Regions from separate parts of the Streptomyces sp. CA-250714 genome, predicted to be linked through region 3. Evidence: riboswitches for the same ligand, from Rfam matches in the RefSeq annotation. Region 3 holds a riboswitch; each other region holds the start of a gene.
What was found. A riboswitch is a leader RNA that binds a small molecule or an ion and turns the genes downstream of it on or off. The one in region 3 is predicted to bind cobalamin.
Positions count from the first base shown of each region.

Region 1: it holds a riboswitch for cobalamin, as region 3 does, so the genes downstream of both, metE (5-methyltetrahydropteroyltriglutamate--homocysteine S-methyltransferase) here and ACQEU8_RS28060 (ABC transporter substrate-binding protein) in region 3, are expected to answer to the same signal.
Region 2: it holds a riboswitch for cobalamin, as region 3 does, so the genes downstream of both, ACQEU8_RS25685 (cobalamin biosynthesis protein) here and ACQEU8_RS28060 (ABC transporter substrate-binding protein) in region 3, are expected to answer to the same signal.

Region 1 is NZ_JBNJMI010000001.1:1,351,300-1,360,651, forward strand. Features, by position in the region: gene ACQEU8_RS06100 (amino acid adenylation domain-containing protein) at 1-4,511, opposite strand, end outside; gene ACQEU8_RS06105 (MFS transporter) at 4,471-5,760, opposite strand; gene ACQEU8_RS06110 (tyrosine-protein phosphatase) at 6,092-6,901, shown strand; cobalamin riboswitch at 7,162-7,381, shown strand; gene metE (5-methyltetrahydropteroyltriglutamate--homocysteine S-methyltransferase) at 7,538-9,352, shown strand, end outside.
Region 2 is NZ_JBNJMI010000002.1:1,505,804-1,515,155, forward strand. Features, by position in the region: gene ACQEU8_RS25660 (ABC-F family ATP-binding cassette domain-containing protein) at 1-1,104, opposite strand, end outside; gene ACQEU8_RS25665 (hypothetical protein) at 1,297-2,562, opposite strand; gene ACQEU8_RS25670 (alpha/beta hydrolase family protein) at 2,843-4,000, opposite strand; gene ACQEU8_RS25675 (anion permease) at 4,336-5,664, shown strand; gene ACQEU8_RS25680 (hypothetical protein) at 5,683-5,895, shown strand; cobalamin riboswitch at 6,034-6,218, shown strand; partial or broken gene ACQEU8_RS25685 (cobalamin biosynthesis protein) at 6,311-7,302, shown strand; gene ACQEU8_RS25690 (cobyric acid synthase) at 7,299-8,876, shown strand; gene ACQEU8_RS25695 (putative cobaltochelatase) at 8,935-9,352, shown strand, end outside.
Region 3 is NZ_JBNJMI010000002.1:2,040,078-2,049,429, forward strand. Features, by position in the region: gene ACQEU8_RS28050 (terpene synthase family protein) at 1-1,620, opposite strand, end outside; gene ACQEU8_RS28055 (hypothetical protein) at 1,781-2,512, shown strand; cobalamin riboswitch at 2,959-3,140, shown strand; gene ACQEU8_RS28060 (ABC transporter substrate-binding protein) at 3,209-4,249, shown strand; gene ACQEU8_RS28065 (FecCD family ABC transporter permease) at 4,318-5,484, shown strand; partial or broken gene ACQEU8_RS28070 (ABC transporter ATP-binding protein) at 5,481-6,239, shown strand; gene ACQEU8_RS28075 (ABC transporter substrate-binding protein) at 6,428-7,441, shown strand; gene ACQEU8_RS28080 (FecCD family ABC transporter permease) at 7,446-8,471, shown strand; gene ACQEU8_RS28085 (ABC transporter ATP-binding protein) at 8,468-9,265, shown strand; gene ACQEU8_RS28090 ((2Fe-2S)-binding protein) at 9,262-9,352, shown strand, end outside.

The DNA.
Region 1 (9,352 bases), on a different contig from region 3:
GCCCGCCAGTCGATGTCGGCGCCCCTGCTGTAGAGCTCGCCGAGCGAGGCCAGCACACCGTGCCACTGCCCCGTACCCGTACTGGCGTCCGGGTCGGTTCCCTGGCCGGGCAGCCAGCGGCTCTCGGGCAGGCAGTGCTTGCCCAGGCCGACCAGTACATTGCCCGCGCCGATCTCCAGGAAGTCCGTACAGCCCTGCCGGGCCGCGGTCGCCACCGCCAGATCGAAGCGGACCGGTTCCCGTGCCTGGCATACTAGATAGTCGGTATCCGCAGTCCAGCCCACTGGACGCAGTACGCCGTCGAGCGCACCGGCCAGCGGAACCCGCAGCGGGTGCAGATCCAATCGCTCGACGTATGAGCGGAGTTCGGGCAGTACGGGGTCGAGCGCGGCGGAGTGGAAGGCCCGGTCCACGGGCAGCGACCGCCATCTAATGCCCTCCTGGTCGAGCAACCGCCGCGCCTGCCGCAGGGTTTCCGCCGGGCCTGAGATCACATGGGCGCGCGGCCCGTTGGCCGCCGCCAGTTCGGCTCCAACCGTCTGTGCGACGCGTCGCACGGTCGCCTGATCGGCGCGTACGGCCAGCATCGCTCCGGGCGGGCAGCCGTGCTGCATCAGTCTGCCGCGCCATGCGGTGATCCGTAGCCCGTCCTCGACGGACAGCGCGCCGGCCGCGCAGAGCGCCGCGAACTCTCCGACGCTGTGTCCGAGCAGCAGCGCGGGGCGGATCCCGAAGGAGCGCCACACCTCGGTGAGCGCCATCTGGTGGGCGAAGAGCGCGGGTTGGGCGGTCTCCGTCGGCCAGGGCGCATCGGGGTCTGCGGCACTGTCGTCGTCGAGGAGCGGAGCCAGCAAGGTGCCGCCGAACTCCTCGGCGTAGATCTGCTGGCACAGGTCCAGGACTCGGCGGGCCTCGGGGTGGGCTGCGTAGATCTCGCGTGCCATGCCGGGACGAGCACTGCCCTGCCCCGGGTATGCGAGGGCCAGCGGTCCCAGCGCAGGGAGGTCGACGGCCATACGCTCCATGGCCCGGGCCAGCTCGCTCCCCGTGCGCCCCACCGCCGCCGTCCGGTACTGGTGGTGGGGTCTGCCGAGGGCGAGCGTGGCGGCCAGGTCGGATGGGGCGAGGCCGGGATGTTCCCTGAGGTGTTCGCGCAGTGCGCCAAGGAGTTCGGTCAGGGCCTGCGGGTCCCGTGCGGAGACGGGCACGACCACCGGGTGGGCGGGAGTGGGTGGGTTGTGCCGGGGCGGTGCCTCCTCCAGTACGACGTGCGCGTTGGTCCCGCCGACGCCGAGCGCGCTGACCCCCGCCCTGCGCGGCACACCTGGCCGGGCGGTCCAGGGCTTCAGTTCCGTGCCGAGCACGAACGGGCTGCCGTTCAGACGGAGTTCCGGATTGGGCCGACGCAGATGGAGCGTCGGTACGAGAGTGCGGTGCTTCAGCATCAGTACGGTCTTGATCAGCCCTGCCATTCCGGCGCAGCTGTCGAGATGGCCGATGGACGGCTTCACCGAGCCCAGGGTGCAGAACCCGGTGTGTTCCGTGCCCTCGCCGAAGGCCCGCGACAGCGCCTCGAACTCCACCGGATCCCCGAGCTGGGTGCCGGTGCCGTGCGCCTCCACGTACGAGACGGTGTCCGGCGGGACCGCGGCCTTGCCCAGCGCCTGCCGTACGACCTCGATCTGGCCCGCCACACCGGGGGCGCTGAATCCGGCCTTGCCCGCCCCGTCGTTGTTGACGGCCGAACCGAGGATGACCGCGTGCACGGTGTCGCCGTCGGCCAACGCCCGGTCGAGCCGCTTGAGCAGTACGGCGGCGACGCCGTTGCCGCCGACCGTGCCGTCGGCGTCCGCGTCGAAGGCCCGGCAGCGCCCGGTCGGCGACAGGATGGAGCCCGGGTGGCTTCGGTAGCCGGATTCCTGCGGGGTGTGTACGGCGGCGGCTCCGGCGAGCGCCAGATCGGCGTCACCGCTGATCAGGGCCTGTGCCGCGAGATGGACGGCGACCAGGGAGGTCGAACAGGCGGTCTGCACGCCGATGGCGGGCCCGGTGAGGTTGAGCCGGTAGGCGACCCTGGTGGCGAGGAAGTCCGGTTCCCGTCCCATGGCCGTCAGCAGGCCGGTGGCCGGGTCACCGTCCGGGAGCGGGGTGGCGCCGGGCACGTCCTGGTGGTCGTACAGATTCATTCCCGAACCCGCGAACACACCGATGCGGGTGCCGGGCGCCGAGGCCGCGTAGCCACCTTCCTCCAGCGCCTGGTGGCAGCATTCGAGGAAGAGCCGGTGCGCGGGGTCGGTGAGCTGCGCCTCCTTGGGGCTGATACCGAAGAAGTCCGCGTCGAAGCCCTCGATGTCGTCCAGGACACCGCCGACGGGGACATGGTCCGGCTCGCTGCCGCGCGGGAAGACACTGACGCTGTCGGCGCCTTCGCGGAGGTTCGCCCAGAACGCGGCGACGGACGGCGCCCCGGGAAAGCGCGCGGACATACCGATAACCGCGATGCGGTGCTCCGGCGCTTCCGAGCCCGAGGCCGGGAGCGGGGACGGGAGCGGGGATGGTTCCGGCTCGGCCGCGCCCAGATACGCCGCGAGCGCGCCGACCGTGGAGTGTTCGAAGAAGGCCGACTGCGGTATCGACCGGGCCAGCCGCGACTCCAGTCGGCCACGGAGCCGGGTGAGCGCCAGGGAGTCCATGCCCAACTCGTAGAACGGGGTACCGGTGTCCACCGCATGCCCGAGCAGGGCGGCGGCTTCTTCGCGTACCGCGTGCAGCAGATCGGTGCCGTCGCCCGGGCCTGCGTCGAAGGCACCTGCCAACAGCCGGTCACGCAGCTCCGCCCGGCGTACCTTTCCCGCCGGGGTGCGCGGGAACTCGGCAGCGGCGGTCGGCACGGCGCGTGCGACGGTGAGCCGGAGTCTGCTGAAGACGGCCGCCTTGATGCCCCGGGCGACGCGCTCGTCCGCCTCCGCGTCGCCGTGGCTGACGAAGAACACGACGAGCGACTCACTGCCGGTGTCCGGATCGGGCACTCCACAGGCGGCAATCTCACCCGCCCGTACGCCGGGCACGGCGGCGGCCGCGTCCTCGACCTCGTGGCCGTAGACGTTGTGCCCGTTGAGAATGATCAGGTCCTTGCTTCTGCCGGTGATCGTCACCTGGCCGTCGGCGAGGAAGGCCAGGTCACCGGTGTCGAGCCAGTCGGGCTCGGCGGGGAATGCGGCCCGGTCCGCCTCGGGATTGTTGACGTATCCGGGGGTGACGCGGGCCGCCGACCGTAACTGGAGTCTGCCGATCCGCTCCTCCGGGAGGGGCTCGCCGCTGTGGTCGACGACGCGCACCTCCGCCCGGTGTGCGGGGGCTCCGACGGCGACGAAGGTCACGCGGTCCCGTTCCTCGGTGTCCTCGCCGACGCGGACCAGATCCCCGCCGAGGCTGTCCTTGCGCACATGGTTCACGCCGCCCGCACCGCGGAGCCTGCCGTAGGTGATGGCCGTGACCGTCTCCGCCATGCCCCAGACGGGCACGAGGTGTTCGTCCCGCACGCCGAACGGTCCCGTGGCGGCGAGGAACCGTTCCATCACCGACAACGGGATCTGCTCACCGCCGCACACCAGGGTCCGTATCCGGCCCAGGTCCCATTGCCTGTCCGGGTGTTCGCCGACCGCGTCGGCGATCATCCGGTACGCGAACGCGGGCGCCCAGCCGTGCTGCGCTCCGTGCTCCTCCAGCAGGTCCAGCCAGCGCAGCGGCGCGGCCAGCACATGGCCGGGCGTGGCGTGGACATTGGTGCAGCCCACGAACACCTGGAGGAGGTGGTAGAGCAGCAGCGCCCCACTGTGATCCACCGGGAGCCAGTTCACGGTCGTATCGCCGGGCCGCACGTCCAGGATCCGCCGACTGCTCGCCGCGAACTCCGTCAGCCCTTCATGCGTGAGCTGGACCGCCTTGGGCACGCCCGTGCTGCCCGAGGAGAGCATCAGCAGCGCCACGTCACAGTCGTCCGGCTCCACCAGATCGTCCGCGGGCAGGTGCCGCAGACAGTCCTCGGCGACCACCACCCTTGCGGACACGGCTGCCCCGGCCACCATGGCCGCGCCCGCGCGGTCCGTCACCACCAGCGGGTCGCCGAGCAACTCACAGGTGTGACCGAGGCGTTCCAGGGCCGGGGAGCCCGCCTCTGCCCGTTCCGCGATGGCGACCGGCCTGGCGCCGCCGAGCACACAGGCCCAGAACGCGGGAAAGAACTCGTCCAGCGGTAACCCGCACAGCACGATGTCGGCGCCGGGACGCAGCCCCTGTTCCCGCAAGCCCGTGAGCAACCGGCGTGCCGCGGAGAGCAATTCGGGATACTTCTGAACGGTCGTGCGGCCGTCGTCCCCGACGGTCACGACGCCCGCGTCCGCGGAGCGCTCCGCCGCCCGCAGCAGGGCGCTGACCGCGTTCAGCGGATCGTCGTCGGTCAGCTCCAGCTCAGGCCCTCGGTACAGAGCCGGTCCCCGTGCACGGGCCATGGATGTTCGCTCCTTCACTGTGTGACGGCTGTTCATACGGTTGCTCGTACGGTTGCTCGCTCACCCGGCGCCGGGCGGCGGCCAGGGACAACAGGAGAAACGCCAGCGCCCCGCAGAGCGCCACTCCGTGGAAGAGGCCCACGACCGCGAGCGCCGGCCAGGCCTCCAGCGCTGCCGCCGCGGCCACCATGCCGAGGGCGAATCCGGAGGTCTCCGCCGCGGCGGACAGTCCGAACAGCCGGCTGCGTTCCCGGTCAGGCGCCGCCTGCAGCCGTGAGGTGTACACGATCTCCGTGAACCCGTCGGCCAGCCCGGCCAGCCCGGCGACGGCCACGAGTACGAGGGGCGCCGGACCGGTGAAGGCCAGCACGAAGGAGAGCGACATCACGCAGGTGCCCACCGCGAAGGCGTACGCGCCGCACCGGCCCTCCGACCACGACGCGTGCCGCCGCTTCAGCAACTGGTGGGCCAGGAAAGTGCCCACCGCCCAGGAGGCCCAGAACTGCGTCATGAACATGGCCGGATCCCCCGGCGACTCCACATCGGCCACCATGGGAAGAGCCACGTTGTGGGACGAAGAGGCGAGCGCGTCGACGCCCCGCAGCAGCACCATGCCGAGCAGCAGCGCCGGCACCGCATTCAGCACCTGCCGCAGGGAAGCGGCTTCCGGCTTCGGCTCGGCCTGCGGAGCCGACCGGTCCTCCTCCATACGGGGCCGCAGCAGCGACAACGCCACCGCGGACACCAGGAAGCTGGCCGCGTTCACGGCGAACGCGGCACTGTGGCCCGCCAATTCGATGACCGGGGCGGCCGAAGCGAAACCCGCCACGGTGGCAAGGGAACGAGCCGTCGCCAATTGCCCGTTCGCCCGAACCCGCGCCTCCTGCCCCACGATCACCGGGACCGCACTGCGCAGTCCGACGTTGAAGAACGTGTTCCCGGCACCGAGCACCACCGCGACGACAGCCAGCAGCCACACGGGAGCCGACCCCGTCGCACACAGCGCGAGAACCACCATGGCCACCGCTTGGACGAGATCCGCGCCGATCATCATGGCTCGGCGCCCCACCCTGCCCGCCAGAGCCCCGGCTCCCAGCCCCGCCAGCACCCCCGCGGACAACCGCAGCGCCATGAGCAGGCCCAGACCGAGACCGCTCCCCGTGACCTCGTAGGTGAACAGGCTCAACGCGATCAGATTGAGAAAGTTGCCATAGACGGACACCGCATACGCGCCCACAAGAGCGCGCACACGCCAATGCAGATGACTCAATCCAGACTCCTCGTAGGTAAGGCATGAGCCAGATACACGGCAGTGCACAGGGAGTTGGGCGATACGCGGAGGCTACCGCGAGCACGGCGTTCCGCCGCCGAAGCTCATGAAAATTGTTCACATCCGAACCACTGCGCCTTGGGGCTCGCGAGGGTGGCTGTACGGCTACCGCTCGGCGCGACGTACGGACGGATCACACCCAGCACCGTCGTCACCCTGAGCCACCGGAAGGCTACGATCCGGTGCACGCATCCAAGGGCTGATCGCCTCAGGCATCCATGCCTTATGGTCGGACGGACGGTCGTCGCAGATGCTAGGAGCGCGCGTGAGTGTGGAGTCCGCCGATACGGTGCTGACCGGGGTACGGAATTTCCGGGACGTCGGGGGCCTGCCGACGGTGGACGGGCGCCGGGTGCGGCGCGGGGTGCTCTTCCGCAGCGGACACCTGGCACACGCCACACCTGAGGACGCCGCCTTCCTCGGCGAGCTCGGGCTGCACACGGTCTTCGACTTCCGCAACTCCGCGGATCAGGCCCTCGACGGCCCCGACATCGAGCTGCCGGGCGTCCGCAACGTCAACCTTCCGCTGTCCGACCCGGCCGACGGCGCCGAGTTCTGGCGGCTGGTGCGGGACGGCGAGCTGGACCAGCTGCGGGCGATCCTCGGCGACGGCCTCGCCGCCCAGCGGATGACCGACTCCTACCGCACCATGATCCGCGAGCGTACGGCCGAGCACAGCCGCATCCTGCACGCGCTCGCCGAGGACAGCGTACCCGCGCTGATGCACTGCGCGGCGGGCAAGGACCGGGCGGGCCTGTCGATCGCCGTCACGCTGCTGGCGCTCGGCGTCGAGCGGGCCGCCATCGAGGAGGACTACCTCCAGTCCAACCAGCCGCACCGGCGCTACAAGATCTACCGCAGCAGCAAGTCCAGGGCCGGAATGTCCCCGGAAGTCCTGGAACTGCTCGCCCCCCTCTTCGACGCCCGCGCCGCCTACCTCGACGCGGCCTTCGCCACCATCGACGAAACCTGGGGCGACACGGACACCTACTTGACGGAGGCCCTAAAACTCTCCCCGGCCACCCGCACCCGGTTGCAGTCCCGCCTGCTGGAACCCTGAGCCCTCCGCTTGTGGGCATCTGTCCCTCCCCCAGCCTCCGGCCGGGGGTACCCCCAGGGCGGGACGGGTGGGCACAAGCGGGCCGCACCCGCGCGACGGCCGCACCCCGCACCCCGCAGTGGGCGCCCCTCAGGTGCGGCCCGGTGGCCGGTGGCTGCGCTTGCCCACCCTGCGCCCCTGGCGCAGACTGCCCAAGCACAGCGGGGGGCGCCCTCGCAAACAGGCAACGCGGGCCAGCCCTCCCGCGACGGCCTCCCAGCTATGCTGGGCCCGCAGCTGGTTCGCCCCGCCGGCCAGGCGGGAGGCGTCGTAAGAGGGAACCCGGTGTGAATCCGGGACTGCCCCGCAGCGGTGAGCGGGAACGACCGCCGTCACACGCACTGGACCCACGGTCCGGGAAGCGACGGCCAGTAGGTGCCCGCCGGGAGACCGGCAGGCGCGCCCGCGAGTCCGAAGACCTGCCCGCTGCCCGTACGCGTCCACACGCGTACGGTCCTCCCGGAGACCTCGAGGGCGGGTCGGAGAACACAGCGCACAGCGGCGGCGCCGGCCACGCGTCCGCCCGTGCAGCCACCCCTTCGCGTCCTCGTCCCGTGCTTCCGGGAGCGCTGGAGACATCTCGCGAAGGAGAGTTGCGTGACAGCGACAGCAGCGAACCCGGCCACCACTCCCCCACCCGCGCCGGTACGCGCCACGGTGCACGGCTATCCCCGCCAGGGGCCGAACCGTGAGCTGAAGAAGGCCGTCGAGGGCTACTGGAAGGGCCGCGTCACCGCCGACGCCCTCCGTGCGACGGCCGCCGAGTTGCGCCGCGCCAACTGGCAGCAGCTGGCGGAGGCGGGCATCCACGAGGTGCCCACCGGGGACTTCTCGTACTACGACCACGTCCTGGACACCACCGTCATGGTCGGCGCCGTCCCCGAGCGGCACCGGGCAGCGGTCGCGGCGGACCCGCTGGACGGGTACTTCGCCATGGCCCGCGGCACCCAGGAGGCCGCGCCGCTGGAGATGACCAAGTGGTTCGACACCAACTACCACTACCTGGTGCCCGAGCTCGGACCTGACACCGTCTTCCGGGCGGACGCGAGCAAGCAGACGGCCGAGCTGAAGGAAGCCCTCGCACTGGGCCTGAAGGGCGCCAGGCCGGTGCTCGTCGGACCCGTGACCTACCTCCTGCTGGCCAAGCCGGCGCCGGGCGTCGCCCCCGATTTCGAGCCGCTGACGCTGCTGGAGCGGCTGCTGCCCGTCTACGCGGAGGTGCTCGCGGACCTGCGCGCGGCGGGCGCCCAGTGGGTGCAGCTGGACGAGCCCGCGCTGGTGCAGGACCGTACGCCTGCCGAGCTGGAGGCGGCGGCACAGGCGTACCGTGCGCTGGGCACCCTCCCCGACCGGCCCCGGCTGCTGGTCGCCTCCTACTTCGACCGGCTCGGCGAGGCACTGCCCGTGCTGGCGAAGGCTCCCGTGGAGGGCCTCGCCCTCGACTTCACGGGACGGGCCGCTGGCAATCTGGACGCGCTCGCCGCCGTCGGCGGGCTGACCGGAAAGCGGCTGGTCGCGGGCGTGGTCGACGGCCGTAACGTGTGGATCAACGACTACGAGCGGTCCATCGCCACCCTCGCCACCCTGCTGGGCCTCGCGGCGCGGGTGGATGTGGCGACGTCCTGCTCGCTGCTGCATGTGCCGCTGGACGCCCGTGCCGAGCGCCATATCGACCCGCAGGTCGCCCGCTGGCTGGCGTTCGCGCGGCAGAAGGCAGCGGAGACCGTCACTCTGGCGCGCGGTCTGTCCGAGGGGACCGGCGCCATCAGTGCCGAGCTGGCCGCCAACCGTGCCGATCTGACCTCCCGCACGGCCTCGCCGCTCACCCACGACAAGGCGGTACGGGCCCGCTCCGCCGCCGTCACCGACGCGGACACCCGCCGTCCGCTGCCGTACGGGCAGCGCACCGCGGCGCAGCGCACACGGCTGGGTCTGCCGCCGCTGCCGACCACCACCATCGGTTCGTTCCCGCAGACGACCGAGCTGCGTACCGCCCGGGCCGACCTACGGGCCGGCCGGATCGACGAGGCGGGGTACGAGGAGCGGATCGCGGCCGAGATCCGCGAGGTGATCGGCTTCCAGGAGCGCGCCGGACTCGACGTACTGGTGCACGGTGAGCCCGAACGCAACGACATGGTGCAGTACTTCGCCGAACAGCTCACCGGCTACCTCGCCACCCGGCACGGCTGGGTGCAGTCGTACGGCACCCGCTATGTGCGCCCGCCGATCCTCGCGGGCGATGTCGCACGCCCGCGCCCGATGTCGGTCCGCTGGACGCGGTACGCCCAGTCGCTGACCTCCCGCCCGGTCAAGGGCATGCTCACCGGTCCGGTGACCATGCTCGCCTGGTCGTTCGTACGGGACGACCAGCCGGTGTCCGAGACGGCACGCCAGGTGGCCCTCGCGCTGCGG
Region 2 (9,352 bases), 530 kb from region 3:
CAGCAGCGTCGTCTTACCGGCGCCGTTGAGGCCGAGGATGACGACGCGGGAGCCGCGGTCGATGGCCAGGTCGACACCGGTGAAGATCTCCAGCGAGCCGTAGGACTTGGACAGGTCCTCGGCCATCAGCGGCGTCCTGCCGCAGGGCGCCGGGTCGGGGAAGCGCAGCTTGGCGACCTTGTCGGCCTGGCGCTCGCCCTCCAGCCCGGACAGCAGCTTCTCGGCGCGGCGGGCCATGTTCTTGGCGGCGACCGCCTTGGTGGCCTTGGCGCGCATCTTGTCGGCCTGGGAGTTGAGCGCGGCCGCCTTCTTCTCGGCGTTGGCCCGCTCGCGGCGGCGCCGCTTCTCGTCGTCCTCGCGCTGGGTGAGGTACTGCTTCCAGCCCATGTTGTAGATGTCGATGGCCGACCGGTTGGCGTCCAGGCAGAACACCTTGTTGACCACCGTCTCCACGAGATCGACGTCGTGGGAGATGACGATGAGGCCGCCGCGGTAGGTCTTGAGGAAGTCGCGCAGCCACACCACCGAGTCGGCGTCGAGGTGGTTGGTCGGCTCGTCCAGCAGCAGGATGTCGGCGTCCGAGAAGAGGATGCGGGCGAGCTCGACGCGGCGCCGCTGACCGCCGGAGAGGGTGTGCAGCGGCTGGCCGAGCACCCGGTCGGGCAGGCCGAGGCTGGCCGCGATGGTGGCGGCCTCCGCTTCGGCCGCGTAGCCGCCCTTGGTGAGGAACTCGGTCTCCAGGCGCTCGTACTTCTTCATCGCCTTCTCGCGGGTGGCGCCCTTGCCGCCCGCGATGCGCTCCTCGTTCTCCTGCATCTTGCGCAGCACCACGTCCAGGCCGCGGGCGGAGAGGATGCGGTCGCGGGCGAGTACATCGAGGTCGCCGGTGCGCGGGTCCTGCGGGAGGTAGCCGACCTCGCCGCTGCTGGTGATGGTGCCGGCGGTGGGCGTGGCCTCACCCGCGAGGCACTTGGTGAGGGTGGTCTTGCCGGCGCCGTTGCGGCCCACGAGGCCGATGCGGTCGCCCTTGGCGACGCGGAAGGTGGCCGACTCGATGAGGACACGGGCTCCGGCGCGCAGCTCGAGACCGGTGGCGGTGATCACTGGAGAACTCCAAGGCAGGACTGTGGACGTGCGTACGGCGGAAGTGCGGGAGCGGCGTACGCACGCCTAATGCACGAGGAGATGAGGCATGAGAGCCAGTCTACCGGCGCCGGGCAAACGCTTTTCCGGGATGCGGGCGGACGCTCGACAGCGCCTGCGGCATGCCTGTGCGGGCGCCGGGGGGCGGCGCGGTCACTCGCCGCCGGTGTGGACCTGGAAGGCGGCTCGCCGTACGGCCTTGGCCAGCGCGGGGTCCGGATGGGCCGCCGCGAGCGCCACCAGGACCTGCACGGTGCGCGGGTGGCCGGTCGCGCGGACGTCCTCGAGCAGCTTGGGCACCGAACCCTGTACGGCGGTGCCCAGGTGGTCGACCAGCAGCCGCTCCTCGCCGTGGTCGGTGACGGCTGCCGCGGTGTCCACCCACAGCCAGGTCGCCTCCTGCCGGGTGAGGACGCCGGGGGCGCCACCGGCCAGGTCCTCCGGGTCCATGCCCGCCTGCTCGGCGAGCCACAGCAGCGCGTAGGGACGCAGGGTGGGCTCCTGCGCTGCTTCCTGCACGGCTTCCTCGGCAGGCGCGCCCACCACCCGCAGCGCCTCGAAGGCAAGCCCCCGGATGAGCGCGTCCTCGCCCCTGGCCGCCTCCAGCAGCTCGGTGACGGCCGGTCCGGTGGGGCGCGCGGCGAGCCAGGCGCGGTACTCGTCGCGGGCCGGACCCGGGGTCATCCGGGCGCAGCCGCGCAGCATCTCCTCGGCGGACTGCTCGATGTTGCCGGCCGGGCTCTGGGCCGCGACGCAGATCTGCTCCAGCTTGGTCCACACCGCCCAGTTGCCGAGCGGGGTGAGGACGGCGGAGCCCTGCCGTACGCCGGTCTCCTCGGCGGGGTCCTCGTCCGGGCAGCGGGTCAGCGCCCCGACCGCGGAGAGCCCGTCCAGCGCCCAGTCGAGCAGCCCGGGCAGGGCGACGCCGACCATCGCGCGGCTGGTCTCCTGCTCGCGTTCGGCGCGCAGCTCGGCGATGCGCTGCGCGAGCAGATCGTGCAGCAGCGAGAAGGTGACGGGGCCGCCGGAGAGGTGCATCACGGAGAGGAACTGCGGCACCGCCTCGACGATCTCCGCGACCAGGCTCTGCTCGTGCGGCAGCGGCGCGGGGTGGGCCAGCGACCAGGCGTCGAAGAGGGCGACCCAGCCGCGCAGTACGGCGCTGTCGTCCCGGTCCCAGGCACGCAGCCGCCAGCCGGCGCGGGCGGTGTCGCCGTGCAGTTCGATGAGGCCGGCCAGCTTGGCCCGGTCCCAGTGCGTACGCACCAGCGGAACGGTCATCCGCAGGGATTCGGCCGCCCGTTCCGCCTCGGCGCCAGGCTGCGGGGAGCGGCCGGTCCCGGCCGCCCAGCGGGCGACGCGGACGGCATCGGCGAGGCAGGCACGCGCGTGCCGGGCGAGCTGGTCGCGGGGCAGCACACCGTCCGGGGGCGGTGGCGTCCTGGCGGAGCGCCTGGTCGTCACAGTGCGCCGGGCGGCGGCGACGGGCTGTCGGGGGACGAGGCGGAGCCGGTTGTCCCCCGGGGTACGGGACGTCGTCACAGGAGCAGTCTTCACGCTGCGCCGTTGAAACCCAAACCTGGGGTGCCCTTTCCGGTCGTTCGCCTTCTCCGGCCGGGCGTACGCGGGGGCTTGAAAAGGGCTCAGCGTGACATGCCCTCACATGGGCCCGCGGCCGGCGGCCTCACATGAAGCTGTCTCACATGAAGGGCGTGAGGAAGCGGCGCAGCTTCTCCTCGTAGCCGTGCGGGTCGGCGTTCCACATGGCGGCGTGCGGGGCGTGCGGGACCTTGTGCAGGGAGACGAGCTTCGGGCGGTGGGCCGCCAGCGCGCGGGAGCTGTCCCAGGGGGCGATGGTGTCCGCTGGGCCGTGCAGCAGCAGCGCCGGCACGGTCAGCTTCGCGGGGTCGACCAGCGCGGCGTCGCGCCCCTCGGGGAGTCCGGCCCGGCCCTGGACGGCGCGGACGACCAGCGGCAGCAGCGCGCGGGGGGTGCCTCGGGAAAGCGCCAGGGCACGCACGGTGCGCGGCCAGTCGAGTACGGGCGAGTCCAGTACGAGGCCGGCCACCCGGTCCCGCAGCGGGGAGTTGGCGGCGGCGTGCAGGGCCATGGTGGCGCCGCTGGACCAGCCGTGCAGGATCACCCGCTGGGCGCCGTGCTGGACCGCGTAGCGGATGGCGGCGTCCAGGTCCCGCCATTCGGAGTTGCCCAGGTGGCCGATGCCGTCGAGGGGCGGGGGCGCACCGGCGTCGCCCCGGTAGGCGATGTCGAGCACCGGGACGCTGTACCTCCGGTAGAACGGGAGCAGCGTCAGTGGGTGCTCGCGGGTGGCGCCGAGGCCGTGCACGGTGATGACCCAGGCGTTGCGGTCGCCGGGCATGAACCAGGCGGGCAGCGGGCCGAGTTCACCGGGGATCTCGACGTCGGCGTACTCGGCGCCGAGGGCTTCACCGGGGGTGCCTACGTACACCTGCGGGGTGAGCCGTACGGTGGCACCGGCGCTGAGCCGGCCGCGGTCGATGCGGCGCAGTTCCCGTACGACGGCGTGCGGGCGGGGTTCGGCGGCCGTCTCGTCCTCCAGCACCGGCCCGACGACGGCGTGGATACCGCGTCCGGTCAGTCCGTAGACACCGGGCAGCCGGGCCGCCAGGGAGCGGGTGACGGAGATCCGGCTCTCGTCGTGGGAGTGCACGGTCAGCCGGGTGCCCTCGAAGCCCGCGGTGGGCCTGCTGCCGCCGTCGCTCCGGGGGCGCGGCGGGCGCAGCGCGGCGTCGGCGGCGTACCGTCCGGCCGCCAGGGTGGCCGCGCCGGTACCGAGCACGGAGGTGGCGGCCAGTGCCGCGGTTCGCAGACGCATCCTTGTCAGTGTTGACGCGATCGGGCGTGCGAAACCAGCGGGGCGGGCCGGGAGGGTGACGCCCGGCCGGGGGAATCGGGGCCGGTTCGCCGGGGGAATCGGGGCCGGGTCGGCACGCGGCGACGGGGCGTCAACCGGCGTGGCGCCATTGGAAATTGGGGGCACGGCATCACACCCTGTTGGCTTCGCGGAGCCTCCGCCCCTACGGTGTGATCTGGCCCACACAACAGGTGTCAGGGGGCGACACTTCGATGCCTGCCCCAGTTCACCTTCCGTTCACTCGCCGTCTTTACGTTCACGACGTCATTGCCCCTCGAACTGATTGTGCCTGGTGAATGGAACACATCACGCTTCTCATCGGGATCGTGATCGTCACGGCCTTGGTGTTCGACTTCACGAACGGCTTCCACGACACCGCCAACGCCATGGCGACGACCATCTCCACCGGGGCACTGGCTCCTCGGGCGGCGGTGGCCATGTCCGCGGTCCTCAACCTCCTCGGTGCCTTCCTGTCCATCGAGGTGGCCAAGACCATATCTTCGGGAATCATCGATGAAGGCTCCGGCATCCAGCCCGAAGTGATCTTCGCAGGGCTGGTCGGCGCCATCATCTGGAACCTGCTGACCTGGCTCGCCGGGCTGCCCTCCAGCTCCTCGCACGCACTGATGGGCGGACTGATCGGCGCGACGCTCGCCGCCGTCGGCACCGGCGCGGTCAACGGCGACGTCGTCGTCATGAAGGTCCTCATCCCGGCGCTCGCCGCGCCGCTGGTCGCGGGCATCGCCTCGGTCTGCGCCACCCGGCTGACCTACCGGGTCGCCCGGCACGCCGACGAGCAGCGGACCGCCAAGGGCTACCGCGCCGGCCAGATCACCTCGGCCGCGCTGGTCTCCCTCGCGCACGGCACCAACGACGCCCAGAAGACCATGGGCGTCATCACGCTGGCCCTGGTCACCGGCGGCGCCCTGGCGCCCGGCGCCGACCCGCCGGTATGGGTGATCGCCTCGGCCGGGTTCGCCATCGCGCTGGGCACCTACCTCGGCGGCTGGCGCATCATCCGCACCATGGGCAAGGGCATCACCGACATCCAGCCCCCGCAGGGCTTCGCGGCCCAGACCAGCGCGGCGGCCACCATCCTGGCCTCCTCGCACATCGGCTTCTCCCTCTCCACCACGCATGTGTGCTCCGGCGCCGTGATGGGTTCGGGGATCGGCCGCAAGGGCGGCGTCGTGCGGTGGGGAACGGCGGGCCGGATGTTCATCGGCTGGGGGCTCACCCTTCCCGCGGCCGGCGGGGTCGCGGCCGCTGCCGCGCTGCTGGCCGAGCAGGGCGACTGGGGCGTGACCACGGTGGCCGTGCTCACCGTCGTGCTCTGCGGCGCCATCTGGCTCCGCTCCCGGCGCGCGCCGGTGGACCACACGAACGTCAACGAGGTCGAGCCCGCCGTGGCCGCGCAGGCCGCGGAGATCCCGAGCCCGGCCGCCGAGCCGGAGCCGCAGCCCGAGTCCGAGCCCGCCGGGGTGGTCACCAACGCCATCCGGGCCGTCTCCCCGCCCCCGCCGCCGGCGGGAGTGAGCGCGGCCGGTGTTGCCGCGGAGGAGACGACGGCGGCCGAGCCCGCGCATTCGACCGGCCGCCCCGCGTCGGCGAGCAGCTTCAGGTAAGCAGAAGGGGATCACCGCATGAACATCGACTGGGCCTCGCTCGGCCAGGTCTTCGGCGTCAGCCTGGCGGCGACGGTGGGACTCGTCGGCGTCTTCACCCTCGGCATCGTCGCCGGCTCCCCCCGCACCGCGGGCTCCGCACCTTCGGTGCTCGCCCGTACTGGTGCGTATGCCTGCTATGCCGTGTGCCTGGCGGCGGTGGCGTACGGGATCTACCTGATCGCGGCGTAGCCGTAAGGGGGCCCGGGGGGCTACGCCCCCCCGGCCCCCTTTCTTTTTCCGCCGCAGCGGCGAGAAGCCACGACGGCGAGGGTCCGGCGGCATAAGGGGACGGCCGCAAGCACCACGTCCGGCTTGCCCGCCGCAGGTCAAACGTGGTGGACTGCCGGTGCCAAACGGCGGCATGGGGAGGAAGCCGGTGCGAATCCGGCGCGGTCCCGCCACTGTCACCGGGGAGCGCCGCGCTCAACGAAGCCACGGCCCATGCGGGCTGGAAGGCGAGGGCGGTGTGGATCCGGGAGCCAGGAGACTCCCGCCGCCGGTCGAGTCGAGCCAGGGCGCGGACCCTGAGTGAGGACACTGCCATGCGTGGCCCTGCCCCCATACCTGCTGCCGTTGTGGATGCGTGCGCCGGATCCGTCGGCTGATGCGGAGCCGTGACGTCCATGTGTGCGGCACGCTGCTGGGGTTCGCAGCCGACGCGCTGCTCGGTGATCCACGGCGCGGCCACCCTGTCGCCGTCTTCGGCCGGGCCGCCGCAGCACTGGAGCGCCGCATGTGGCGCGACCACCGGGGTGCGGGCGCGCTCTATGTCGCCCTCTGCGTGGGAGGCGCCGCCGCAGCGGCCCGCGGACTGACTACGGCGAGCGCCGGGCGCAACCCCGCGCGCGCCGTGGGGCGTTCACCGGTGCCGGGCATCGCGCTGACCGCCGTCGCCGCGTGGGCCGTGCTGGGGGGTACGTCGCTGACCCGCGAGGCCCGGGCCGTGGCCGCCGCGCTGGAGGCGGGGGACCTGGAGCTGGCGCGCGAGCGGCTGCCCGCGCTGTGCGGGCGCGACCCGCAGCAGCTGGACGCGCCGGCGGTGGCCCGCGCCGTGGTCGAGTCGGTCGCGGAGAACACCTCGGACGCCGTGGTGGGAGCGCTGGTGTGGGGAGCGCTGGCGGGCGTACCCGGGCTGGTGGGCTTCCGCGCGGTCAACACCCTGGACGCGATGGTCGGGCACACCTCCCCCGGCACCGCAGATTCGGCTGGGCCGCCGCGCGGCTGGACGACGTGGCGGGCTGGCCCGGGGCGCGGCTGACCGCCGTACTGGCCGCGCTCGCCGGACCGGACCCGCGCGGTGCCGTCCGCGCCTGGCGCTGTGACGCGCACCGCCACCCCAGCCCCAACGCCGGGCCCGTGGAGGCGTCGTTCGCGGGCGCGCTCGGGGTGCGGCTGGGCGGGACGCTCTCGTACGGCGGGCGGGTGGAGCACCGGCCCGTTCTCAACGCGCCCGGCCGGGCCGTCCGCACGGCGGACATCGAGCGGGCTGTGCGGCTGTCGCGCCGGGTAGGACTGTTGGCGCTGGCCACGAGCTGTCTGGTGGGTACGGCAGTACGCCGCCGCGGGCGGGGCCGCGGTATGGGAGGGGTGCGGTGAGCGCGCGTACGGGAGGCGGGCTGCTGGTCGCCGGGACGACCTCGGACGCCGGCAAGAGCGTGGTGACGGCGGGCATCTGCCGCTGGCTGGCCCGCAAAGGCGTGCGGGTGGCGCCCTTCAAGGCGCAGAACATGTCGCTCAACTCGTACGTCACGCTCGACGGCGCGGAGATCGGCCGGGCGCAGGCCATGCAGGCGGCTGCCGCACGGGTCGAGCCGAGCGCGTTGATGAACCCGGTGCTGCTGAAGCCGGGCGGCGACCGCACCAGTCAGGTCGTACTGCTGGGCAAGGCCGTCGGCGAGATGTCGGCCCGGGGATACTTCGGCCGCCACACGGAGGGCAGCGGCGACGTACGGCACGGGGGGCGTGCGGAGCTGCTGGAGACCGTCGCGGGCTGTCTGGAGGAGCTGCGGAGCACCCATGACGCGGTCATCTGCGAGGGCGCGGGAAGCCCCGCCGAGATCAATCTGCGGCGCAGCGACATCGTCAACATGGGGCTGGCGCGCGCCTGTCGGCTGCCGGTGCTGGTGGTCGGCGACATCGATCGGGGCGGGGTGTTCGCCTCGCTCTTCGGTACCACGGCACTGCTGGCGCCGGAGGACCAGGCGCTGCTGGCGGGCTACATGGTCAACAAGTTCCGCGGCGACGTCTCACTGCTGGAACCCGGCCTGAAGATGCTGCACGGCCTGACCGGGCGGCCCACGCTCGGCGTACTGCCGTACCAGCACGGGCTGGGCATCGACGAGGAGGACGGGCTCCGGGTCTCGCTGCGCGGGACCGTACGGGAGTCCGCCGTCGCGCCCCCGCACGGTGCCGATGTGCTGCGGGTCGCTGTGCTGCCGGTGCCGCTGATGTCCAACTTCACCGATGTGGACGCGCTGGCTGCCGAACCCGGTGTGGTGGTGCGGTTCTGCGACCGCCCCGAGGAGCTGGCCGACGCCGACCTGGTGGTGGTGCCCGGCACCCGGGGCACGGTCAAGGCGCTGGAGTGGGTACGCGCGCGTGGGCTGGCCGCGGCGCTGGCGCGGCGTGCGGCCGAGGGGCGGCCCGTGCTGGGCATCTGCGGCGGCTACCAACTGCTGGGCGAGCGTATCGAGGACGAGGTCGAGTCGCGCGCGGGTGTGGTGGACGGACTCGGACTGCTGCCGGTGCGGGTGCGGTTCGCCAGGGACAAGACGCTGGCCCGCCCGCACGGGCTCGCGCTGGGTGAGCCGGTGGAGGGCTACGAGATCCACCACGGGGTGGCCGACGTGCACGGTGGTGAGCCGTTCCTGAGCGGCCCCGAGGGTGCTGCGCTGGACGGTTGCCGGGTCGGCACCGTGTGGGGCACCCACTGGCACGGCTCGCTGGAGTCGGACGGCTTCCGCCGCGCCTTTCTGCGCCGGGTCGCCGCCGACGCGGGCCGCGCCTTCGAGCCGGCGCCCGACACCCGGTTCGCCGCACTCCGCGAGGAACAGCTGGACCGGCTGGGCGACTTGGTCGAGGAGCACGCGGACACGGCGGCGCTGCTGCGGCTCATCGAGGACGGCGTGCCCGAGGGGCTGCCGTTCGTACCGCCGGGGGCGCCAGTGTGACCGGCCCGCACTCCGCCGCCCCTGATGCACCCAAGCCACTCGAAGGAGTGACCGTCGCGTGACGACCCCCTATCCCTTCACCGCCCTCGTCGGCCAGGCGGACCTCCAGCTCTCGCTGCTGCTCAACGCCGTCTCCCCCGCCATCGGCGGCGTGCTGGTGCGGGGTGAGAAAGGAACGGCCAAGAGCACGGCCGTCCGGGCGCTCACAGCGCTGCTGCCCGGCGTCGACGTCGTGCCCGGCTGCCGGTTCTCCTGCGACCCCTCCGCGCCCGACCCCGCCTGCCCGGACGGCCCCCACCAGGGCGCCGGCGCTGCCGAATCCCGCCCGGCCCGCATGGTGGAGCTGCCCGTCGGCGCCTCGGAGGACCGGCTGGTGGGCGCACTGGACATCGAACGGGCGCTGTCGGAGGGCGTGAAGGCGTTCGAGCCGGGTCTGCTGGCGGACGCGCACCGGGGCGTGCTGTACGTGGACGAGG
Region 3 (9,352 bases):
GGCCATGGTCTCGATGGCGGTGCGGAACCGCCGGCGCTTGGCGGGGCTCATCGGGCCCGCCGTCCTGACCCACAGATCGGCCAGTGAACGCTCGAAGGGGCTCGCCGGAGGCGGGGGCGGTTCGCCGTCGACGGGCATGAAGTGGGACAGCCGCCGGGTGCACTCCTTGGCGCCCGCCAGATCGCGGGTGCGGCCGAAGCGGGCCGGATAGTAGTCGTCACCCCAGGTGCCCCAGGCCAGCCAGGCGGAGGCCAGATCGAGCTCGTCGGCCGTCGCGTCCGGGTGCAGTCCGGCGGCGCACAGCGGCAGATCGTAGTCCCGGATCAGCTCCTCGTCCCACACCCGGCTGCCGGGCACATCCGGCTGCGGGTCCAGCAGGCCCATCGTGTGGGCCCAGTCGACGAGCCGTTCCCGGGCGCCGCCCAGGTGCGGGCTGAGCCGGTGCTCGAACGGCATCTCGAAGTCGGGCAGCACCGAGGGCCCGGTGCGCTCGTGCGGTACGTGGGTGAAGGAGCGGGCGCGGCGTACCTGCGCCCGGGTCTGCGGGCGCAGCACATCGGCCGCAGAGGTGCCGAGACCGGCCGGGACGAACGGCAGCCGCGCCGGGCCGGTGCCGTCCACGCCGCCGCCGTTCATATAGCGGCTGGAGCGCATGTGCCACTCGTGGCCGCCGGACTGCCAGTCCTGAAGTCCCTTGGTGTAGGCGGCGATATCGGCGCACGCCGCCGCGTCCAGTCCCTCGTCGGCGCAGAGCGCGGGCAGTTCGGTCAGCGCGGTGTGCTCGAACTGCTGGAGGCGGGAGGTCAGCAGGTCGTTGACGGCGTCGGCGGCCTCCTGGGTGCCGCACTCCAGAAACGTCTCCAGGACCAGCACACCGTTGGACAGCTCTCCCTCGTCCTGGATCTCGCGCTGGTACGAGAACAAGTCGTTACGCAGATGGACGGCGTCGGAGAAGGTGTCGCGCAGTACGCACAGCGGCCGGGACGCGGCAACAGCCGCCGGCACCTCGGCGTGCGCCGCGAACTCCACCAGCCCGGCCGACCAGGGCGCGCCGCCGACCTTGCGCCGCATCTCGATGTACTCGACCGGGTTCGGCACCCGCCCGATGTTGATGTTGGACAGCTCCCACAGCGACTCGTTGAGCAGGTTCTCGGTGCTGACGGCGAACCGCTTGCGCCAGTCCGCAGACATCGACGGCACCGTCCTGGCCCACAGATCGGCCAGCCCCGCCTCGACGGGGTTGGTGGGTTCGGGCACCGTGGCCGCGGGGTCGTCCTCAAGCGGCATGAACAGCGGCAGCCGGTCGAGATACGCCTTGCCGCCCGCCCGGTCCTGGGTGCGCTTGAACTCCTCCAGGAAGTGGTCGTCGAAGAAGAAGACCCACACATACCAGTCGGTGACCAGCGCCAGATCCTCCGCGCTCGCGTCGGGGTGGGTGTACGCGCACAGCAGCGCGTAGTCGTGCGCGTCCAGGTCGGCGGTGTCCCAGATCCCCGACCCCTCCAGCATCCCCATCTCCCGTGCCCACTCCCGCGAATGGGCCCGCGCCTCGGCCACGTGCGGGTTGAGCCGGGCCGGGTAGGGCACGTAGAAGTCGGGCAGTTCGAAGGGTTGCGACAACGTCACTGTCCCCCAGGTCGTCGGATCGGGTGCTGCCTTGGCCTACCCGGCGCGGGATGACGAGCATCCTTTTTCACTCGGACGTGGGACCCCGCTCTGTTACCAAGCCGTCGAACAAATGCCTGGAACGGCTGGCGATCGGGCTGCTAACTTCGCGTTCGTGGCGAAGCTGAATCAGATCATCGCAGTCGAGAAGGGCGTCAAGTCCAAGGTGCTCCAGGACCTGGCGCAGGCACAGCACGGGCTGGCGAAGCCCCAGATGCTGGCCGGTATCTCGCGTACGTACCAGCCCAAGGACGAAGAGGGCGAGCAGCTTCCGCCGGAGTCGACGCGGGTCCAGGTCAAGGCCGAGGATGTGCTGAAGGAAACGGCGAAGATCCTGACCCGGCTGTTCGATGTGACGGCGACGAAGGACTGGGCGAACCTCACGGCTCGTGCGGACGTCGTCGTCGACGGACGCACCGTCCTGTCCGAAGTACCCGTCTCCTACCTGCTGTTCCTGGAGAAGCAACTGGGCGAGCTCGGCTCCTTCCTGCGGAAGCTGCCGGTGCTGGACGGTGCGGAGGCGTGGGAGAAGGACCCGTCCACGGACTGGTGGAAGACCGAGCAGGTCCGTACGGTGCGCACCAAGAAGGTGCCGCGCAACCATGTGAAGGCGGAGGCCACGGAGAAGCACCCGGCCCAGGTCGAGGTGTACTACGAGGACATCCCCGTCGGCTACTGGACCACGGTCAAGTACTCCGGCGCCCTGCCCGCACGCCGGGTCAACGAACTGCTGGAGCGGCTGGACAAGCTGGCCGCCGCGGTGAAGTTCGCCCGCGAGGAGGCCAACGGCACCGAGGTCACCGACAAGCGCGTCGGGGACGCCGTCTTCGGCTACCTCTTCGCCTGACCGACTCGGGAGCAGCCCACGATCAAGACCGCACAGACTCCCCGGGCCAGGGGTTCGACGACCTCTCGGTCCGGGGTGCGCCAGGAGCGCAAAGCTGAAGCTGAAGCTGATGTGTGAACCCCCGGCGCCCTGTACGAACACAGGGGGCCGGTCAGTCTCAACCTCTCGCTCCAAGCTCAGCATCGCCGTTCATCGCCCGGCAACCGGGGCGGTGACGACCTCGAGACGCTGGTTCGAACCCAGCCGGCGCATCCACGCTGCGCCGTGGTGGAGTGGCTCCACGCGAGGACATCGCCGAACGATCCGCCCATGAACCGTCAGGGCGTGCGAACGAACGGCAACCAGGACCCCGGGGCCGGGTAAAGCCCCGGGGTCTCTTTCTTCCCCTTCTCCCTCTCCGCCGGTTTGCGCGGCTCTGCCGTGCTTGTTCCGGCTGTCTGCCCGCGTGGTACGTTGCAGCCGCCAGTCAAACCCTTGAACGGGTCAGGGAATCCGGTGCGAATCCGGAGCTGACGCGCAGCGGTGTGGGACTGGGGCATGCACGAGGCCACTGGGGACGTACGTCCCTGGGAAGGCGCACGCCCCCACAGTCCCGAGCCCGAAGACCTGCTGGCACCCGCGCTCGGACCACCCCGGGCGCGGTGGCACGCCGGGCCCCGCGACTTGGGCCTTACGACGGAGAAGGAACACCTGGCCATGCGCCGACCGCGCCGTATCCGCGCCCTCGTGCTGGGTCTCGCCCCGGCACTCGTCCTGAGCACAGCAGGCTGCGGCGAGGGCTCCACGACGGAGGCGTCCGGCAAGGGCACGGCCCCCGGATACCCCCGTACGCTGCACAACTGCGGGCAGGACGTCACCCTCCAGCGGCCCCCGCGGCGGGCCGTCTCCCTCGACCAGGGCTCGACCGAGATCCTGCTGGCGCTGGGCCTGGGCGACCGGATGGCGGGCACCGGCACCTGGACCGACCCCGTCATGAAGGGCCTCGGCAAACAGAACGCGAAGGTGCCGCGGCTGGCCGACGGTTACCCCGCGCTGGAGAAGGTGCTCGATACGGACCCGGACCTGGTGACCGCCTCCTTCTCCGCCACCCTCGACAAGGGCGGGGTCGCCCCGCGCGGCAAGTTCGCCGACCTCGGGGTGCCCACCTACCTCTCCCCCGCCGACTGCGCCAAGAAGTCCGGCTCCAACGGTGACGGAGCACGCGACAGCCGGCTGGAACTGAGCACCGTCTACGGCGAGATCCGCGATCTGGCCAAGGCGTTCGGCGTGCGGAAGCGCGGCGAGCGGCTGGTGGCCGACCTGAAGGCGCGGGTGGCGAAGGCCACCCGGGGCGTCGACGCACGTGGCACCTCCGTCATGTACTGGTTCGCCAACTCCGAGTCGCCGTATCTGGCGGGCTGCTGTGGAGCGCCCGGCATCATCACCCGCGCGGTGGGCGCCGAGAACGTCTTCGACGACACCCGTGACGAATGGCCGCAGATCGGCTGGGAGACGGTTGCCGACCGCGACCCCGATGTGATCGTCCTGGGCGATCTGACCCGCAAGAACCAGACCGCCGAGACGGCCAAGGCCAAGATCCGGAAACTGGAGTCGGACCCGGTCACCCGCCATATGACAGCAGTCCGCCACAAGCGCTACATCCTCCTCCCCGGCGCCGCGATGAATCCATCTATCCGCACGGTGGAGGGAGTGGAGAAGGTGGCGCGGGGGCTGCTCGAGTTCGGGCTGGCGAAGTGACAGACGAACGGAGCTCGGAAGCTGCTGCCGACCCGGCACCGGGGGCTGCGCTTGCCCACCCTGCGCCCCTGGCGCAGACTGCCCAAGCTTCGCAGGGGACACGCGCCCCGTCAGGAGCGCGGGGAACTGCGCGAGCAACCACAACGAAGCCGCAGCCCGCAAACTTCAGGAAGGGGCACCCCCTCAGCGGAGCCTTCCGTACCGCGCGAGGCGCAACCCTCCTGTGCGGGATCGGAGTCCTCGCCCTCGCGATATCGATCGCCGCAGCAATCACCGTCGGCCAAGCCGGGCTCGGCGTAACCGACGTATGGCGGGTCGTCATAGAACGACTGGGCGGCGCCGACGCGGGGGTCTCACCCCTGCGCGAGGGCATCATCGTGGAACTGCGCCTCCCTCGCGCGATGCTGGCCGCACTGTGCGGCGCCGGCCTCGGCCTGTGCGGCGCCGTCCTCCAGTCCCTGCTCCGCAACCCACTTGCCGACCCGTTCGTACTGGGCGTCTCCTCCGGCGCCTCCACAGGGGCGGTCGCCGTGGTGGTGCTCGGCGTGGGCGGCGGCGCCCTCTCATTGTCGGCGGGCGCTTTCGCGGGCGCCGCACTCTCATTCGCGCTGGTCCTGCTGCTTGCGCACACCTCGGGCGGCACCACGGACCGGGTGCTGCTGTCGGGCATCGCCGGTATGCAGCTGTTCTCGGCGCTGACCTCGCTGATCGTCTTCACCTCGGCGGACGCGGAGCAGACCCGCGGGGTGCTGTTCTGGCTGCTGGGTTCGCTGGGTTCGGCCGACTGGAACGAAGTGGCGCTGGGCGCGGCCGCGTTGGTGGTGGCGCTGGTGGTGTGCCTGGCGCGGGCCGACGCGCTGGACGCCTTCGCCTTCGGGTCGGAGGCCGCCGCCTCGCTGGGCGTACCGGTGCGGCGGGTACGGCTGACGCTGCTGCTGGTCACCGCGCTGCTCACGGCCGTACTCGTCAGCTCGGCCGGCGCGATCGGCTTCGTAGGGCTGGTGCTGCCGCACGCGGCCCGCGCGCTGACCGGGCCCGCGCACCGGCGGCTGCTGCCGGTAACAGCGCTGGTGGGCGCGGTCTTTCTGGTGTGGGTGGACACCGCGGCCCGCACCCTGCTGGCGCCGCGCGAGCTCCCGGTCGGGGTGGCGACCTCACTGCTGGGGGTGCCCGCCTTCGTGGTGATCCTGCACCGGGGGCGGCGCGCCCGTGCGGGCGGGGGTGCGGGGCTGTGAGCCTGAGCGCGGACGCGGTGTCCTGGACGGCGGGCGGACGGCTGATCGTCGACGGGGTGAGCCTGGAGCTGCGGCCCGGCCAGACGGTGGGGCTGCTGGGCCCCAACGGCTCGGGGAAGTCCACGCTGTTGCGGCTGCTGGCGGGTATCCGGCCGGCCTCCTCGGGTGTGGTCACGCTGGACGGCAGACCGCTGCGCGAGTTGGGCCGCCGTGCGGTGGCCCGGCGGGTGGCCGTGGTGGAGCAGCACGCGGAGACCGGCGTGGAGCTGACCGTCGGCGATGTCATACGGCTCGGCCGCATCCCGCATCGCGGCGTCTGGTCCGGGCCCCGGGCCGGGGACGAGTCGGCGGTGCGGGAGGCCGCCGTGCACACCGGGCTCGCCGACCGGCTCGACCAGCCCTGGCACAGCCTCTCGGGCGGGGAACGGCAGCGGGTGCAGATCGCGCGTGCGCTGGCGCAGCGGCCGAGCGAGCTGCTGCTGGACGAGCCCACCAATCACCTCGACATCCAGTATCAGCTGGAGCTGCTGGCGCTCGTCGTCCGTACACCGGTCACCAGCGTGATCGCCCTGCACGACCTCAACTTGGCGGCGATGTTCTGCGACCACCTGGTGGTGCTGCGGCAGGGCCGGTCGGTGGCGGCGGGCCCGCCGGGCGAGGTGCTGACGGAGCGGCTGGTGTCCGATGTCTACGGGGTGCGCTCGGTGGTGACACGGGACGGCACGGACGGCCGGCCCTCGGTCCGTTTCCTGCCCCCGGCCGAGCGCCCGGAGCCACCCGATCCCCCGGAACAACCGGAGCCCGCGGAGCAACCCGATCCCGCGGAGCAACCGGAGCCCTCAGAGCCCATGACCCCCGCGGAGCCCGCAGAGCCCGCAGAACCCCCGAAGCCACCGCCGCGCCGCGAGACCACCCACGCCAACACCTCGTCGAGGAGACGCTCATGAACCGGCCGGGACCGGCCGCACCGCGCGGTGCCAGGTGCGCGGTGCTCGTATCACTGCTGCTGATATCCCTCACCGCATGTGCGGGCTCCGGCGGGGGCGCGGCGAAGTCCGGCCGCTCCGCCGAGGGTTTCCCGTACACGGTCACCAACTGCGGGGTGAAGACGACCTTCACCGAGCCGCCCCGGCGCGCCGTGACCATGAACCAGCACGTCACCGAGATCATGCTGGCCCTCGGCCTCCAGGACCGGATGGCGGGTACCGCCTATCTCGACGACCGGATCCTGCCCCGCTACGCGAAGGCGTACCGCGGCATCAAGGTGCTGGCGAAGAAGTACCCGTCCAAGGAGGCGCTGCTGGCCGCCAACCCGGACTTCGTCTACGGCGGTTACGCCAGCGCCTTCGACAAGACGGAAGGCCGCGAGCGCGCGGCCCTCACCGGGAGCGGCGTCAAGACGCGGCTCAACGTGGAGAACTGCACCAAGGATGTCGGCGTCTCCACGCTGCACCGCGAGATCCGGGAGATCGGCCGTACCTTCGGCGTGCCCCGTCGTGCCGAGGCGCTGATCAGGAAGCAGGACCGGCAGCTGGCGGCCACCGCCCGGCGGCTGAAGGGGACGGAGCGCACCCCGGTGTTCGTCTACGACAGCGGCGACAGCTCCGCGTTCACGGCGGGCGGCAAGGGCATCGGCAACGAGATCCTGCACCGGGCCGGCGGCCGCAACGTCTTCGCGGATGTCGACAAGAACTTCGCCGATGTCTCCTGGGAGAAGGTCGTGCAGCGCAAGCCCGAGGTCGTGGTGATCTACGACTACGGCGGGACGACCGTCGCACAGAAGAAGAAGCGGCTGCTGGACGATCCGGCGCTGGCGGACGTACCCGCCGTCAAGCACCGGCGGTTCGCCGTGCTGCCGCTGTCCTCGGCGGTGCTGGGGCCGCGGGTGCCCGACGCGGTGGACGAGCTGGCCCGCCAACTGCATCCCGGACAGGGCTCGGACGACGGTGCCGAGTAGCGGTATGCGGGCCGGTTCCGGGTCGCGGTGCACGCTGGTGACCGTGGTGCTCGTCGCCGTACTGGTCGCCGGGGGCCTCGCCGGGCTGGCGCTGGGGTCGGCGCGGATCCCGCTCGGTGACGTGGTGGCCGCGCTGACCGGCCGCGCGCAGCCGGGGCCGTTCGCCACGATCGTGCTCGACGTACGGCTGCCGCGGGTGCTGCTGGCGGCCGTGGTGGGGGCCGGACTCGCCCTGGTGGGCGCGGTGCTGCAGGCGCTGGTGCGCAATCCGCTGGCCGACCCCTATCTGCTGGGCATCTCGTCCGGCGCTTCGACGGGTGCGGTGCTGGTCATCGTGCTGGGGATCGGTGCCGTCTCGATGCAGCTGGGCGCGTTCGCCGGGGCGCTGCTCGCGCTGGTCGTCGTCTACGCGATGGCGCGGCGCGGTGGAACGCTGACGTCGCTGCCGACGGGACGGCTGGTGCTGGCGGGAGTGGCGGTGCAGTACGTGCTCTCGGCGCTGACGAGTCTGGTCCTGGTGACCTCCTCGGAGAACGAGCATCTGCGGGCCATCCTCTTCTGGACGCTGGGCGGGCTCGGCCAGGCCCGCTGGGGCACGCTGCTGCTGCCGGCTGTGGTGCTGGGCGCCGGGCTGGTGCTGCTGCTGGCGCTGGCCAGGCCGCTGGATCTGCTGCTGGCCGGCGATGAGGGCGCCACCGTGCTCGGCCTGGACACGGGGCGCTTCCGCGCCGCGGCGTTCGTACTGGCCTCGCTGGTGACGGCGGTGCTGGTGACGGTGAGCGGCGCGATCGGCTTCGTCGGGCTGATGGTGCCGCACGCGGCGCGGATGGCGGTCGGCGCCGGGCACCGCGCGCTGCTGCCGGTCGCGGCGCTGGGCGGGGCGGCGTTCCTGGTGCTGGCCGATCTGGCGGCCCGTACCGTCGCCGCGCCGCAGGAGATCCCGGTCGGTGTGCTGACGGCGCTCACCGGCGGACCGTTCTTCCTGTGGCTGCTGCGCCGTACGCAGCGCACCGAGGGGGTGTCGGCGTGATACGGCCGGGTGCGCTGCGCGCCGAGGAGCTGTCGTACGAGGTGACTTCGGGGCGTGCCCTTCTCGACGGGGTGACGCTCGACGCCGCACCCGGCGAGACCATCGGCGTCGTAGGGCCGAACGGCAGCGGCAAGACGACGCTGCTGCGGTGTGTCTACGGGACGCTGCGGCCCACCCGGGGCCGGATCACGCTCGACGGCGACGACGCGGCGGCGCTGAGCGTCAAGGCGCGGGCCCGGCGGGTGGCGGCCGTGCCGCAGGACACGGGCGGCGGCTTCGGGCTGACCGCAGCGCAGGTGGTGGCCATGGGCCGCTCCCCGCACAAGCGGTTCTGGGAGGGCGACACCGCGCGGGACGCGGCACTGGTCGCCGAGGCGCTGGAGCGTACGGGGGCCGCCGCGCTGGCCGGGCGGCCCTTCGACGAGCTGTCGGGAGGGGAACGGCAGCGCGTGGTGGTGGCCCGCGCGCTGGTGCAGGACCCCGCGCTGCTCGTCCTGGACGAGCCGACCAACCATCTGGACGTGCGCTACCAGTGGGAGCTGCTGGCGCTGGTGCGGAAGCTGCCCGCCACCGGTCTGCTCGCCCTGCACGACCTCAACCTCGCCGCGTACTTCTGCGACCGGCTGTATGTGCTCCAGGCCGGGCGGGTGGTGGCGGACGGTGCGCCGGAAGAAGTGCTGACGCCTGGTCTGCTGGCCCGGGTGTACGGGATACGGGCCGAGGTGAGCGTGCATCCTGAGACCGGTGCGCCGACCGTGGTGTACCTGCCGCCGAAGGAGGTGCAGCGCCGATGAGCGGACGCCGGGCGCCTGTGCTGCTGGACGAGTTGACGGCGCTGATCGAACTGACGGACCTCGCGTCGGCGCACGGCCCGCGCTACC